Regions from separate parts of the Cytobacillus sp. C11.1 genome, predicted to be linked through region 2. Evidence: riboswitches for the same ligand, from Rfam matches in the RefSeq annotation. Region 2 holds a riboswitch; the other holds the start of a gene.
What was found. Region 2 has a riboswitch for cyclic di-AMP ahead of AC3ZVC_RS14550 (dicarboxylate/amino acid:cation symporter). Riboswitches for the same ligand answer to the same signal wherever they lie in the genome.
Positions count from the first base shown of each region.

Region 1 (8,087 bases), 2.4 Mb from region 2:
TATTGCAATCAGTGTGTAGAGATATTGGTGCAGTTTTTTTAATGGCCAAGGATATAGACGCTTGGGGTTTTTAAATCCCAAGCGTCTTTTTGTGAAACAATGGGTGATCGCTCCCTGCAAATGGGCGAAAAGTGTTTGAAAACTGCCTTTTCAGGAAAAATACCTAACAGAATAGAAGCAGAGGGGGAATCTTCATGCCATATGATCAACTGAGCGAGCTGCCGGAATCTGTTAAAGACAATCTGCCACATCATGCACAGGAAATCTTTAAGGAGGCCTTTAACTCGGCAAGCGAGGAGTATGATGAGGAGGAAACGGCCTTTAAGGTTGCCTGGAGTGCCGTGAAGAAAAAGTATGAGAAAAATGAAGAGGATGAATGGGTGAAGAAGGAAGACTAGCAGGAGTCCAGTGAAGGAAAAGTTTTCCTTTGCTGTTGTTAAAACACAAAAACGCTTGGAATCCAAGCGTTTTTGTTATAATAGATCCTTATTTTACTGCATCCGCATTATATAGCTTTACCTGCGGAGGAGCAGCCATAAACTGCTGAGCCTTCCCGATGAATCCGGTAAAGTGTACTGTTTGATTATGGAACTTCACAGCGTCCATGTCCTTCCATAATTCAACCATCGTGTAGGAACCGGCTTTTTCTGTATCTTTTAAAAGGTCATAAGAGATATTGCCTTCCTCTGTTCTTGAAGCTTCAATTAACGGTCGGATTTCAGCCAGAAAGTCGTTTTCCTTTTCGGGCTGAATTTGAAAATCTGCATGAATAATAATCATTTTCCAAGTCCTCCTCTAGATTTATCTCCATTCCGCGATGGTATCAACAGGCAAGCGGACAGATTTGTATCCCTGGTCAGCCGCTTTGCCGATTGAAATCAGCATAACAGGGTAGTAGCGGTCCTTGTCCAAATCAAATGCTTCAGCAATGCGGTCTTTTTCATAGCCGCCGATTGGGTTTGTATCATAGCCATGGGCACGGGCAGCAAGCATCAGCTGCATGGAAACAAGGCCGGCATCGATCAGGTTCATTTCCTTCTTTTGTTCAAATGTCATGGCTTCTACCAGACCCTTGATGGCTGGAACTTGCTGATCTCTTACCTCCGCAGGCATGTAGCCTCTTTCCACGGCTGTATTATAAATCGTTTCGATAAATGCTTCGCTTTTCATATCCACAAAAACGGCAATAACCGCTGCAGAAGTCTGGACTTGTCTTTGGTTAAATTTTGCCAGCGGAGCTAATGTTTCTTTGCCTTCTTTTGAATCAATAACCACAAAGCGCCATGGCTGCAGATTAACGGAGGAAGGAGCTAAAGCGGCTTCCTCCAGGATTTCGGCCATTTCTTCTCTGCTGATTTTTACGTTAGGATCGTAATTGCGGATGGAACGGCGTCCTGTCACAATTTCTTTAAAGTCGTTTATGGCTGTTTTATTCATAATGAACTCTCCCTTTTCGTGGTGTTATTAAATGTTCTCTACATTCTCCTGAATGCGTGTTAGCATATCTAAAAGCGTTGTGCGCTCTTCATCTGAAAATCCCTTTAGGATATTGCCAATAAAACGCTGCTTTTCTTCGCAGTATGCAGCGATTTTCTTCTTGCCCTCTTCGGTCAGGCGGACATAAGTAAAGCGATTATCTTCAGGGTTTTTTCGGCGGATGACCATTCCTTTTTCTTCAAGCTGCTTAAGATGCCTGGTGACAGCTGCATGGTCAATATTTACCTTTTTTTGAAGTGCCCGCTGGGTGACTTCCTCTGCTTCAAAAAGCTGACGCAGAATCTCTAGCCGTGACTGGCTGATCCCTGTACAGCGTTCAAACTTCGGCAAGGTCTGTTTATTAAGCTCAAACAGCCGCTGGGCAATGAGTTCTTCTTCCTTGGAAAAATTATTCAAAGCATCCTCCACCTTTTTAATGATTGATACGTCAATTATTGATGCATCAATTAATATACTCCTTTCGTTATTGGAAGTCAAACAGATAAGCTTAAGGATAAAAGGATGCTCCAGGGTCAGGGTATAGTTTCAAAGGTTTTAATAGGCATGCAATCAATCATATTTTGGAAAAGGAAACATCTCTTATATAAGAGGTGGTTTAATTTATGTATAAAAAACTAATTCGATCATTAATGGTAGTTCTTCTTTTGTATTCATTCTATGAGTTGATGGTTAAAACCAAAACGGTTAGGTATATGGGGGAAGACGAAAATTGGTACGTAGAGATTAACTCCAAATTGGATGGACTTAATGGCAGCTATACCATTGAGGTTAGGTATAAAGGAAAAGAAAAAATTCAAAGTGCAGAAGCGGCTTTTCATCCACACTATAATAATATGGGTTTTCCCTCGATCAATAAGGGTGGTTACATTTATTGGGAGTGCCGTGATGACTGCGGGTATTATGATAAGGAATCTGAACTTCTCTTTTTTATCGTTTGGAAGGAAGATGGAGATTTGGAGGAGAAAATGAGTTTATTTAAATTACGGAAAATGTCTAGCAGATAGGTGCCTGACCTCAGTTGCCTTATAAGCGGACAGGCACCTTATTTTTGCTGCTTACGAATTTCCTGAAGAGCTCATAACTTTTATAAAATCTTCAATAAATCCCTGATAATTAAAATCCAGATAAATGTTTATATTCTTTTCAGAGGGCTTGGAACTGACTCTTAAATCCGCAATGGAAGTACCTTTTCCGTCATTCGATGTTAATATGTTCACCTCTCTTCTAATCGTACGGCCCATGTCCGGATTGACCATAAGGAAGAGTGTTAAAACATCATGTAGTGGGGCACCATTAATGCCAGGGATGAGTTTTTTATATGCTTCTATATAGTACTCCATTACCTCATCCAAAATCTCAATAACTGGGTTGTCAGTCATCTCCTGAATCATTTTAATATGCTCCATTGTGATGATCGCTCTGTTCGTGACGTTGAGCGGAACAACATATACATTATCTAAATTTGTCAGTACCAGCTGAGAGGCGATAGGGTCACCATAGAAATTGGCTTCTGCTGAGGGGGTTACATTTCCAGGAACCATAAAAGCTCCTCCCATTATAAAAAATTCCTTGATGCTATCTGAAATATTTTCCCCTAATTGAAAAAGGGAAGCTAAAGAGGTATTTCTCCCCACATCGACTACTGTTACATCTTGGTTCTCTCTTATGATGTTGTAGAGCTCCGAGAAATTGGTTAATTCTCCTTTTACTTCTTCCGGGGGACGTATTGGACCTAATCCCTCTTCGCCATGAATTTCAGGATAGAACCTGGGAGTCTCCCCGGATGAAGGAATATTAGCTCCTCCAATTATAGGGATATCCGTTCTGCCGGCCAGTTTGAGCAAATAGGCGATGTTGTCTGTTGCTTGTTCTTTTGTAACATTCCCATAGCTGGACACGATCGCTAATATATTTATTTTTGGATTTAGAAGGGCATATATGATGGCAATGGAATCATCAATTCCAGGGTCTGCAAACAAAATGATGTTTTTCATTTTCTCCCCCCAATAAAAACGTTAATTTCTATAAATATATCTTATGAGGCAGGAGGTTATGCCATTAAGGCGGGGAACCTAATTGAACAAACTGCCAAAAATACGATGATGAAGAAGCTGTCTCTTTTATATAACTGACTGGTCAGCATCTTTTATTGTGATAACGAGGAAGTCCAAGTAATATCTTTTTATTTGTATCGAGCCAGTTTGTGGAGGAGTGGGTTTACTCAATTATATACTGTATTGTAAACTGAATTCACATAGCTATTTGCATGAAAAAAATATCTACATATAGTCAAAACCATTATGAATAAGGAGGAAACTAATTTGACAAAGAGCAATAAAAAGGAGTTGCCACTAGAAGAACGTGAAGAATTACTCCAAACATTGAAAGCCCGTTTTGAAAAAAATAGGCACCGCCACGAAGGTCTTGAATGGACTAAAATCCAAGCTAAGCTTGAAGCTCATGCGGAAAAAGTGTGGTCGCTCAATGAAATGGAAAGAACTGGCGGTGAACCGGATGTTGTTGGTTATGATCAAGAGAAGGATGAATACATTTTTTATGATTGTTCAGCGGAAAGTCCTAAAGGCCGCAGAAGTGTTTGCTTCGACCGTGAAGCGCTGGAGGCAAGGAAAAAGCATAAACCAGAAAATAACGCGATTGATATGGCCGCTTCCATGGGCATTGAACTTTTAACAGAGGAACAATACCGGGAGCTGCAGAAGCTAGATCATTTCGATATGAAAACGTCGAGCTGGGTGCAAACACCTGCTAATATTAGAAAACTGGGCGGGGCTATCTTTTGTGACCGTCGCTACGACACTGTCTTTATGTACCATAACGGAGCAGATTCCTATTATGGTGCTAGGGGTTTCCGTGGCTCGCTAAGAGTCTGAATTTTGTACAGACAGTCAAAAATAAATTTGATTTTTAAGAACGGATCACCTAGAGAAAGGCTTTCATGTCGCTCTTTTAATATCAGGTGATTACGATAAGAAAGCTCGCCAATCCTGTGCGGGTTTTTTCCTTTTATGGAGCGAAAATTAATATTTAAACAACTAAAAGGAGGCATAACTTTGTCTATGGAGGGAAAGCAGAGAAAAATCATTTTAGATTTAGCAGTTACGTTAGATGGTTTTATTGAAGGGAAAAATGGAGAAGTTGATTGGTGCATAATGGACCCGGACATGGAGTTTAATCATTTCTTAAATCAAATTGATGCCATTTTATATGGAAGAAAGAGTTATGAACTATGGGGGCAATTTACTCCAGAAATAGAAGATGCAGAAACTGAAAAAGAAATGTGGGAAGCAGTTCATAGCAAACAAAAATATGTGTTTTCCAGATCGCTTAAAGGGACGGATAATCAAGCGATATTTATAAATGATCAGATAGTGGAAGAAGTCAATAAGTTAAAGAATAAGCCTGGTAAAGACATTTGGTTATATGGTGGAGCCAGCCTTATTACCAGTTTTATTAATTTAGGGCTTGTTGATGAGTTTAGAATATCTGTTCATCCTGTTATTTTGGGAGAAGGAAAACCGTTGTTTAATGATATACAAAAGAGATTAAATTTGAAATTGGTTCATACAAGGTCGTTCTCCTCAGGCGTTGTCCAGTTAATCTATCATTTGAATAGGGATTGATTATTTTTTGTATTAAGGGTGTGGGGTTCTTTCATTCCAGCCAATTATTATTATGTTATTCATCGGTTTATTAGCAGGCATTTTTTAAGCCCTTAGGCTAAATATTATTATCTTTATGTAAGCGCTTTGCAGAATTATTAAACTGCCATTGATAAGTTTTATTAAATAGTATTGACACCAGAAAATAAAAGGAGTAATTTAAATTTATTATTTTTTATATATACCTTAAGCTGAATCTTTTGAGCGGGGGAACCAATTCTGATAAACCATGTTTATCTTGGGGTGAATCTTGGCAAATTAAGCTGAGAAGGGATACTCTCAATCCCTAATCCGACAGCTAACTCCGTAAGCGCTACTGAGAGAAGGGTTAATGCTGCCATTGACCATTCTTTTATTAAGAATGGTCTTTTTTGTGTTCATTTTTAGAAAGGAAGGGAATTTGTTATGAAAAAGCAATATGCTGTATTTGGTTTAGGGCGATTTGGCGGCAGCCTGGTTAAAGAATTTCATGAATTGGGTGCTGAGGTTTTAGCAATAGATATTGATCAGGAAAAAGTGAATCTCTATTCCCAGTTTGTTACCTTTGCTGTTCAAATTAATGGGATTGACGAAGAAGCTTTGAAGCAAGTGGGTGTTAGAAACATAGATCATGCTTTTGTATCTTTTGGAGAAAATATCGAATCGAGCATCCTGACTTCATTGGTATTGAAAGAAATAGGGATACCGCAAGTATGGGCAAAAGCGCATAACGAGTACCACGCAAGAGTCCTTGAAAAAATAGGTGTGGACCGTGTCATTCATCCGGAAAGGGATATGGCAAAAAGGATAGCGAACCATATTGTTTCAGATAAAATTATTGATTACATTGAGCTATCAGAGGATTACAGTATGGTTGAAATTATTGCTTCCAAAAAGGTTCATAATAGATCGCTAATAGAACTTGATATTAGAGCAAAATACGGGTGCAATATTGTTGGGATTCAAAGAGGAAAAGAAATTATCGTGTCCCCATCAGCCGAGGAGGTCATTTTAAAGGATGACGTTTTGATCGTTATGGGTCATAACAAAGATATTAACCGATTTGAGAAAGAAGGAGTGTAGTGTGAAGAAGGGGATAATCAAACTTAACCCATCTCAGCTGCTTATTTTAGTTTTTGCTATATGTATAGTGTTAGGAACCCTTTTACTTAAGCTGCCTTTTGCAGCGACCGAATCAGTAAGCTGGATAGATGCACTGTTTACCGCTACATCAGCCATGACAGTAACCGGACTTGCCGTTGTGGATACGGAAACTGCCTACACCCTTTTCGGAGAGATCGTTATTGTTTCCTTAATACAGCTAGGCGGGCTGGGAATCATGTCTTTTGCTATTCTCATTTATATGGTGCTTGGCAAAAAGATTGGAATTAAGGAGCGCTTAATCGTCCAGCAGGCATTAAATCAAACCTCTATTGGAGGAGTTATTTATCTAGTTAGAAATTTATTTATATTTTCCATTATTATTGAACTTGTAGCCATGGTGTTTTTATCACTTAGATGGGTGCCTGAGTTTGGATGGGGAAAAGGCTTGTATTATAGTTTTTTTCATTCTATTTCAGCCTTCAATAATGCCGGGTTTGCTTTGTGGTCAGACAGCCTGATGGGCTATGTGGGTGATCCGGTGATAAACATTGTCATTACATTATTATTTATTATTGGCGGAATTGGTTTTACTGTGTTAGCAGATATATGGAACAAGAAGGAATTTCGAAAAATGAGCCTTCATTCCAAAATGATGGTAATCGGAACATTTGTTATTAATGTTGTAGCCATGTTCATTATTTTTGCGCTGGAGTACAATAATCCAAACACACTCGGGGGATTAAATTCCTGGGGAGAAAAGCTGTGGGCTTCTTATTTCCAGGCGGTAACACCAAGAACAGCCGGCTTTAATTCGTTGGATATCGCGTCACTGCATGAAGATACTATATTTCTTTTCCTGCTTTTAATGTTTATTGGTGCCGGGAGTGCCTCAACAGGCGGAGGAATTAAATTGACCACATTCTTGGTCATTTTATTTTCCGTCATCACTTTCCTAAAAGGAAAAGAAAATACGGTATTAGGAAGAAGGACGATTAGCCTGACCATTGTTTTACGTTCCTTAGCAATCTCAACAATCGGTCTTTTTTTAATTTGCATTGCCATCTTCGTATTAAATATTACAGAAGAGGCACCTTTTCTACCTGTTGTATTTGAAGTAATCTCCGCATTTGGAACAGTTGGTTTATCCATGGGGATAACAGGATCGCTTACTTTTATCGGAAAAAGTGTTATTATTTTTATCATGTTTGCGGGGAAACTCGGTCCTTTGACCATGGCATTCTCACTGGCAAATCAGGATAAAGCAAAAGTGAAGTATCCTAACGAGGACGTTCTTACTGGATGATATAAACAAGACCATCAGATAAAGGTGCCTGCCCCCAGTTGCATTAATGCGTAAGTGACTAAGGGGGTCAGGCATCTTATTTTTGCGGTACTCCATATAAAAAAATAAAAGAGTAGTATTTACGCTGAAAACGATAAATACTACTCTTTTTCATATTGTATGTAAGTAATTGAAGAAAATTCAGCAAAATTTATCCATACTATTCAAGCCAAATGCATTGAAAAATAGGTGATCCTGTGGTAAATTTATATAGGTGCGCATTACTTTAGTTGATTTAAGTATATTATCCCTATCTTAATTATACAATGTCCACCGGTCTGTAGTCAACTCTTTTAATAAAATTTTTTTACGAGGAGTGTTTGCATGAATTCGGAACTTCTGCAGGAGCAAAAACGATTAGACGGTGTAATGGAGACCATTACGGAGGAAATCAACAAGTTGGAAGAAGAAACTTCAAGGCGTAAAAACGAAGTGGTTCAGATCCGCAAACACTTTTGGGATGAAATCAAGGTTAATACCGATAC
Region 1 covers NZ_CM176935.1:364,937-373,023, reverse strand. Annotated here, with positions in the region: gene AC3ZVC_RS01840 (ChaB family protein) at 195-398, shown strand; gene AC3ZVC_RS01835 (putative quinol monooxygenase) at 487-780, opposite strand; gene AC3ZVC_RS01830 (nitroreductase family protein) at 802-1,437, opposite strand; gene AC3ZVC_RS01825 (MarR family winged helix-turn-helix transcriptional regulator) at 1,465-1,893, opposite strand; gene AC3ZVC_RS01820 (hypothetical protein) at 2,100-2,501, shown strand; gene AC3ZVC_RS01815 (nucleoside hydrolase) at 2,553-3,491, opposite strand; gene AC3ZVC_RS01810 (DUF4256 domain-containing protein) at 3,819-4,388, shown strand; gene AC3ZVC_RS01805 (dihydrofolate reductase family protein) at 4,575-5,138, shown strand; cyclic di-AMP (ydaO/yuaA leader) riboswitch at 5,357-5,505, shown strand; gene AC3ZVC_RS01800 (potassium channel family protein) at 5,583-6,239, shown strand; gene AC3ZVC_RS01795 (TrkH family potassium uptake protein) at 6,241-7,563, shown strand; gene helD (RNA polymerase recycling motor HelD) at 7,927-8,087, shown strand, end outside.
Region 1: another riboswitch for cyclic di-AMP. It lies ahead of AC3ZVC_RS01800 (potassium channel family protein); the one in region 2 lies ahead of AC3ZVC_RS14550 (dicarboxylate/amino acid:cation symporter).

Region 2 (8,087 bases):
TTAAATTCTCTTCTAATGATGATAATCCTCTATAATGTCAAAATGATAGTCCAATTTTCCTTGGACTAATGTTTATATTCCAAATAAAATGATGGATAAGGGGTGAAAAAGATGAACTTGAAATATGAAATCTTAACAGAGGATAAAATCGAGTATTGCCGGGAGTTGTGCAACGAGCTAATGGCCTTTCAGAAATCCAAAGCTTTCATAAAACCCGAGCTATTTGACAATATGAGATTTGAGACTAGGATGGTTCCTTCTGTAAAAGCAGCCTTACATAACTATATTGCAGTCGTAAAAGATGATGAAGAAATTGTGGCATATGTCTATTCCAATATTTCTCCTAAAGAAGCATATTCGAATGACTTTGCTACCTTTTTTGATGTATCTTCAGTCAGAAAACAGAATGTCGGGTGTTTATCTCAATTTTTTATTAAAGATGGGTACAGGAAATATGGGATTGGATCAAAACTTTTCGATATGTCGATGAATTGGTTAAGTGAATATGAGGATGTGGAGGACTATTTTATCTATGTTTCAAATGGAAACACAGATGCCCTGGAGTTTTATAAACATAAGGGATTCCAAGTCAGCCATGATGTTTTGGATGGTTTTATAACGGTTTTACGGAGAAAGGCTAGTAAATTTAAAGTTTAAGATGTAAGCTAATTTTCTGCAAATAGATATTGCATCACCGTAACATGCAAAGGAGAGGTAAATCATGGCAGGTGCTATAATCAAAGAACTAAACAATCCTTAGGAATGGAAAGAAGCAACTATGACAAGGTCAGTTATGTGTTTTTGAAAAGATTATAAGGATGGACTTTCCAACAGAAGGCCATGATTAGGCCTTCTGTTAAAATGGGGCGGAGGATGCATATCATTCTCCTCTCTTAATCTTTAAGAATTCTTATAAAAAATGACCAGAACGTCATTAAAACATTCTGGCCTAACCTAATTAGATAATATCTGTTCCTTGTTTCAAGATTGCATTTTGTATGTTTTGTTCTTTTTCTTTTGTGCCTGCGTCACCAAGTGAGGCACAGCTTCTCCAAAGTTCCTCCTTAGCCTGCCGCCAGGGCAACTGAGGTGCGATTAATTCCATGTATTTTTCAACCTCTTCATCAGACAGTCTTCTTCTTGTTTCAATATCACGAACATCCCCGATGTTCCAAATTCCTTCTGGTCAAGCTGGATGGACAATTGAATATCCATCATCCAGAAGAAAAATTCCATATTCACGGTTTTCTTTTATAACTTTCATAGGACCCCTCCTCAAAAAATTTGGCACCTATTTAAGATTCCATTAAAGGGAGTCAAAATCCTTTATCTAAGCAAAGAAAAATAATTATGCGAGAACATCATCTGGTTCAAGTAAGTATTTTTTTGTGTAGAGAAATCTTCATATACGCATAGAAATTTTTTTATGTGCAGAGAATTTTTTTTATACGCAGAGAAATCTGTTTATGTGCAGAGAAAACTATTCACAAGTGAAGATACGTCCAATATTCCAATGAAAATTCATTTCATAACAGAAATCCAGCCCGTTTCAGGCTAGATTCTATTATGTTCATCTCAAAATATACTTTTGACTCTAAAAAACTATTGCTGAACCAACGATTTTTCTTCCTCTAGTGTTATCATCGCAGTCTGTTTCTTTCCATCGCGGTAATAGGTTACCTCTACCTTATCGCCAATTTCTTTTTCTGTATAAAGAAATTTACGTAATTCTATCACATTTGTAACTTTTGCCCCATCGAGCTTTACAATGACATCATATTGCTGAAGGCCTGCTTGCCCCGATGGCGAAGATGGTTCCACTTGCCTTACAATAACGCCGTCAGTAATTTCTTTAGGCAACTGTAATTTTTTCTGATAGTATTGTGATGGGATATCGGCTAAATTGATTGGAATGATCCCTAAGTATGGGCGTTTTACTTCGCCATATTCTTCGAAATCCTCCAAAACCGGCATTGCCACATCGATCGGTATGGCAAATCCGATCCCTTCAACACCTTCCATCGCTATTTTTGAAGAATTAATCCCAATTAGCTCGCCATTAATATTGATTAATGCACCACCACTGTTGCCTGGATTAATAGATGCATCTGTTTGAATGACTTCTGATTGCCAATCCACCATACCATCCTGATTTACATCAACTGGCATCGTGCGGTCTGGTGCACTGATGACTCCCGTTGTGACAGTCCCTTGCAGAAAACCGAGCGGGTTTCCGATCGCAATAGCAGTTTGCCCTGGCTTTAAGTCTTCTGATTTTCCAATTACTATTACATGTTCAATCTTTTCGCTATCCACTTCCAAAACGGCTAGATCTAGAAGCGGATCTGAACCAAGCAATTTAGCCGGAAGCTTGGTGTCATTGCTTAAATTGATTTCAATTGTGCTCGCCCCGTCAATCACATGATGATTTGTCACCACATAGGCCTTTCCATCTTCCTTTTTATAAATGACACCCGATCCAGAACCAGCACGTTGTGGCTCTGTTCCCTGCCACATATCACCGCCCTGATAGTTGATAACACTAACGACGGCGTCCATGCTTTTATCTACAGCTTTTGTAATCGAGTTTGACTCCCCATCCCCTTCTTCAGCAGCACTAACGTTTTTTTCGGTTTGCTTTAAGGGATTTTTCTCTTCCAGACTATCATTCGCTTTTTCGACATCTGACAAAGAAGGGATTATCAAAAATATGAATAGCGCACCGATAATAGCACCGATGATGCCTGCCATAAGCACTTTTCCTTTTGATCCTTTCCTGTCATTTTCTCTCTGGTGATCAAATGGCTCCATTAATAAACCTTCCTTTCTTTTTAGTGACTTGTAATAATTAATACCCTAACGAGTTAATTGTTAACTTTTATATATTGGTAAGTATTTAACACAAAAAAGGTCTGCCCTCCTGATTGGAGTACAGACCTTTTTTCAAATTATATTAATTAACCGAAACAGAATCGCTATTCTCTTTCCCTTTAAAAACCAGCTGATCCAATGCAAATAATTTTGAACCAGTGATTGCAATGGCCGCAGCCATTGCAAGAAGAGCAAGGTCCAGTTCATATCCGGCCCCCTGACCATTGCCGAGGAAACCTCCCGCTAATTTCACTTTAATAATGGCACCTGCCATCAGTAAGACAAATAATGCAGAAACCACTCTGCTGAATAAACCAAGTACTAATGCAATTCCGCCGATAAGCTCAATACCTGCTACAACTGTTGCCAGGAATCCTGGAAGGCCAATACTTGAAAACCATCCCGCTGTGTTTTCAATTCCGCCTTGAAACTTTACCAAACCATGTACAAAGAATGTTAATCCTAAAACTACGCGTAAAATAAATGTACCTACTTCATATTTGTTTTCCATATTCATATCCTCCAATTTTTTATTTTCCAAATTGCCATACACTGTGGCTTAAATTTCCGTATCGGTAGCTGCGATGCAATAGTGTGGCTGATTTTTCTTGATCAGCTGCACCCATTGCATAAAAAAGCGGAATGAAGTGCTCATTGCCATATGGCGGAACCGCGATATCCGCATTTGGTGCCAAAGATTTGTAGTTGAATAAAGATTCCAAATCCCAGTCGTTAATATGCTTTTCAAGCCACTCATCAAATTCAAGGGCCCAGCTGTCGACGGATCCATTGTTCTTGAACATGTTCACTGCACCAAGGTTGTGAACCGTGCCTCCGCTTCCAATGATCATCATTCCCGCCTCCCTTAATGCAGCCAAAGACTTCCCAATTTTATACTGTTCCTCGGGTATAAGTCTTGGGTTTACAGACATGGAAATGACCGGAATTTCCGCCTTAGGATAAAGCATTCTAAGAACGACCCATGCACCGTGGTCCAAGCCTCGCTTTTTGTCCACTTCAAAAACAATCCCTTGCTTCGTGAATAGTTCTGTAATTTCTTTTGTGACTTCCTTATTACCTTTAGCACTGTATTTAATCCGGTATAATTCTTCCGGAAATCCGCCAAAATCATAAATGGTTTCAAACTCATCCACATCACTTACTTTTTGCAAACCTGATTCCCAGTGGGCCGAAAATAGAATAATCGCCTTGGGCTTTTCCAATGAAACGCCTAAGGATTGCAAAAATTGAGTATATATATTTTTTTCAATCGCCAGCAATGGTGCTCCGTGCGCAATAAAAAATGATGGCATCATCGTGTTATTCCTCCTTTTTGGGCTAGTATCTTGCAGCTCACATAAAAATGTATGCAGAGCTTCATTTAATTTACAAGACCTGCAATTTTTATAGAAACTAAATATTCATATTAGAAAACAACTTCACAAAAAAATAAATGTTTCCCTTTATGAATATTAATTACTTATAAGATAACAAGATTACCTCTAGATTGTCAATTATTTTTTTGCTAATATATAAATATGTTTTTTATTAGAAAACCTTTGAGGTGATTATACTGGACATTGGAACAAAGATAAGGGCAATCAGGAATCGCAAAAAAATCACCATTGCGCAAATGTCTGAAGGGACTGGTTTATCGAAAGGCTTTATCAGCAATGTGGAAAATAATAATACGTCCCCTTCCATTAATACTTTGAGTACGATTGCAGATTTTCTTGGCGTCCCGCTTCCCTACTTGCTTCTCGAGAAGAAACAGCATATGAAGGTCGTCAGGAAAGAAGAAAGAGCGACTTCAACTTTTAACAACCTAAAGATAGAACATTTAACGTCAAAAGGCGGCCTGAGGATGATGATCGTTGAATTCCCGCCCGGGGCATCCATGGGGGAACAGCATGCTCATGAAGGAGAAGAATGCCATCTCGTGCTAGAGGGAAAAATTATGGCGGAACAAGGAGAAGATTCATTTATTGTTGAAGCAGGCGATTCCTTCAGCTGGAACGCAAGTGTTCCGCATTTTGCCAAAAATGTTACTAATAAAAAAGCCGTGGTCTTAATCTCCGTGTATTCTGATACAGAATTGAATGATGTTTTATAAAAAGATGCCCTTGCAAGAGGGCATTCATTCATTAATCAATAGATATTAATTTTTAAAAAATAATCGCCAAAAGACGGTCGTGACCTTTACCTAATTTACAGATATACTCGCTTAATAACTGTGTCCTTTGGTTAAGCGATTAGCGATAAATAGAGGAAAAAGTGGTGCCAGGCCTAATAATCTAAAGCCATTCTCTGCACCCCAGAAATATAGTGACGGCAAGACAAGCATTACGCTGCTCATGACAAGTAATTTTTTCGATTTTTTTAGTACACCAGCAATCAAGAAAAGTATAGAACTCACAGTCAATAACCAAAATGCAAGACCAACCCAATACCCCATTTACCTCTCCCTCCTTGCCAGTTAGTAAATGCCCTGTCCTTTCAGGCATCTCCTTTTTTTATTATTTTGCAAAAATAGTTGCGATTTTCCTGTATCCCTTTTACAGAATTTTATCTTCTTCTTTTTTCTTATTCTATTTTTCCTGCAAACTTCCTTTTTTACTTAAAAAGATAAACATCCCCAAAATACTTTTAAAAGAAATGTAGACATTCTGCAAATACTTGTTATAATTCTCTAAGATATTATATGAAAAGCTGTGTTAAAGCTAAATGTTGATTTTAGCCCCCTGCTGATTGGAGCCGAAGGCACGAGACTCCAGCGGAAAAAGCCAGTCAACGGGAGACCACACAGGCGCTAGTCGCCGAGGAGCGTCGAAGTGCCTGGAGCGGAAATCAACAGGCAAGTTTAACAAAGCCAATTGAAAAAGGGTGTATTATGGGAAATACTTGCAGATATGTCGTTAGCGCAACAGGCAAAAATGGAGAAATGTATTATACACATTGTAAGGACAAGGCAGAACTAAAAAAGTGGCTTTCAGAGCATGAGGAACAGGTAATTATGAAAGATGTGAAAATCAAAGACAAGAATAGGCATCCATTATTAAGATGGTTGAACTTTTAAAAATAAATATTTCATTGGGAAGCACCTCATTATGAACTAATAAAGTTTAATTTGAGCTGCCTTTTCTAAGATTAGGATTTTACACAGATCATTATAGGAAAATAGGTTTAACTTTTGTTTTATAAATTGACAAACATTAAGATTCATATTAAATTACTATCAGGACAATAGAAATAGTTTTAACCTTCGAACGGGAAAAGCCTTTAAACTAAACATTTCGCAAAAACCTTATATAATAAAAACTTTATACGTATTCGCTTAATCTTTTGAGCGGGGGAACCAATTGTACTTATTTCATAAGTATATGGGGTGAATCCTTTTTTAAGGTAGGGTACTCTCAAGACCCGAATCCGGCAGCTAACCTCGTAAGCGTGTTGAGAGGAAAACACGGCAGTTTTGCACAGTGGTTTTTGCCTCTGTGTTTTTTGTTGCCAATTTTAAGGGAATTCTTCTGAATTATGGCCATTATAGAAGAAATAAAAATCCTGGCCCTTCTATTTATTTGTTTATTTTTAGCATTGGAGGAAAAAATATGAAGTTATCAACAAAAATTATTCTTGCCTTGATTGCTGGCGGTATAACAGGTCTCTTAATTAATATTTTTGCACCTGGCATTTTCCCACAGCTCGACCAATTTATCTTTACTCCGCTTGGAAAGATCTTTTTAAACCTTATTAATATGCTGGTTGTACCAATTGTTTTCTTTTCTATCACACTAGGAACTGCAGGTCTTGGCGATCCGAAAAAACTTGGACGAATCGGGATTAAAACGATCACATTCTTCCTTGTTACGACAACAATTGCCATTACGATAGGTTTAGCCCTATCAGCAGTGATCCAGCCAGGAAATGTTGGAGAATTTGATATAACCAATGTGGAGTATGAATCAAAGGAAGCTCCCCCTGTCTCTGACACACTATTAAATATAATTCCAACCAATCCAGTAAAAGCTTTCACTGAAGGAAATATGCTTCAGATTATTACATTCTCTGTATTTGTCGGTTTTGCCCTAACCATGCTGGGAAACAAAACAAAAGGAATATTGAATTTAATTGAACAAGGCAATGACCTAATGATGTATCTTGTTAATCTGGTAATGAAATTTGCTCCATATGGAACTTTCGGTTTGATTGTTTCTGCTGTCGGCAGCCAGGGACTTGATGCCATCAAAGCAATGGGCCTTTATATGATTGTTGTCGTACTGGCACTTATTATACATGCCATCTTGACATATGGAACTTCAGTAGCCATCTTTGCAAAGAAGAGTCCCTTATGGTTCTTTAAAGGCTTTGCACCTGCAATGGGTGTTGCATTTAGTACATCCAGCAGTAACGCCACTTTGCCGATTTCCATGAGCACCGCCCAGAAAAACCTGAAAGTGCCCGAGTCCATAAGCAGCTTTGTCCAGCCGCTCGGCGCCACAATCAATATGGACGGAACAGCTATTATGCAGGGTGTTGCCACGATCTTCATTGCACAGGTATTCAACGTGGATCTCACCTTCACACAGCTTATCACTGTTGTCCTAACAGCCGTTCTTGCCAGCGTTGGTACTGCTGGTGTACCGGGAGTCGGCCTAATTATGCTGGCTATGGTCCTGAATTCAGTTAACCTGCCGGTCGAAGGTATTGCTTTAATTATCGGAATAGACCGCCTGCTTGATATGACTCGTACAGCCGTCAATATTACCGGTGATGCTGCATGCGCTGTTATTGTGGCTGAAACTGAGGAAAAAAGAGAAGAACTGAAAGTAAACTAATAAATTAAACCGGCACTGTTTCGCAGTGCGGGTTTTTTTTGATTAAAATGGCAACTCATATAAACATTACCCAACACTGGCCTTAGCAGGATTTGCACAGGTCTACTTAGAACTTGAAGTAAAGGTCAAACGCTAACAATTATTTCTATTGCTAGCCTATCACCCATACGTGTATAATTAACTCGATAACCATCACGTTATAGTTTGGAGGGGTCTTCATGGGGCTGAGAAGTTAAGAATTGGGGAGCTGGCTGAGAAAGCTAATGTTACGAAGAGAACAATAGATTACTATACAACACTGGGCTTATTAAAAGCAGAACGTTCACCTTCAAATTACCGCTATTATGATTACTCCTCTATCGAACGTATTGCTTTTATTGA
Region 2 covers NZ_CM176935.1:2,919,605-2,927,691, reverse strand. Annotated here, with positions in the region: gene AC3ZVC_RS14590 (GNAT family N-acetyltransferase) at 112-657, shown strand; gene AC3ZVC_RS14585 (hypothetical protein) at 959-1,105, opposite strand; gene AC3ZVC_RS14580 (hypothetical protein) at 1,096-1,236, opposite strand; gene AC3ZVC_RS14575 (S1C family serine protease) at 1,603-2,811, opposite strand; gene AC3ZVC_RS14570 (DoxX family protein) at 2,954-3,382, opposite strand; gene AC3ZVC_RS14565 (DODA-type extradiol aromatic ring-opening family dioxygenase) at 3,402-4,187, opposite strand; gene AC3ZVC_RS14560 (helix-turn-helix domain-containing protein) at 4,445-4,984, shown strand; gene AC3ZVC_RS14555 (hypothetical protein) at 5,096-5,326, opposite strand; cyclic di-AMP (ydaO/yuaA leader) riboswitch at 6,193-6,333, shown strand; gene AC3ZVC_RS14550 (dicarboxylate/amino acid:cation symporter) at 6,480-7,706, shown strand; partial or broken gene AC3ZVC_RS14545 (MerR family DNA-binding transcriptional regulator) at 7,906-8,073, shown strand.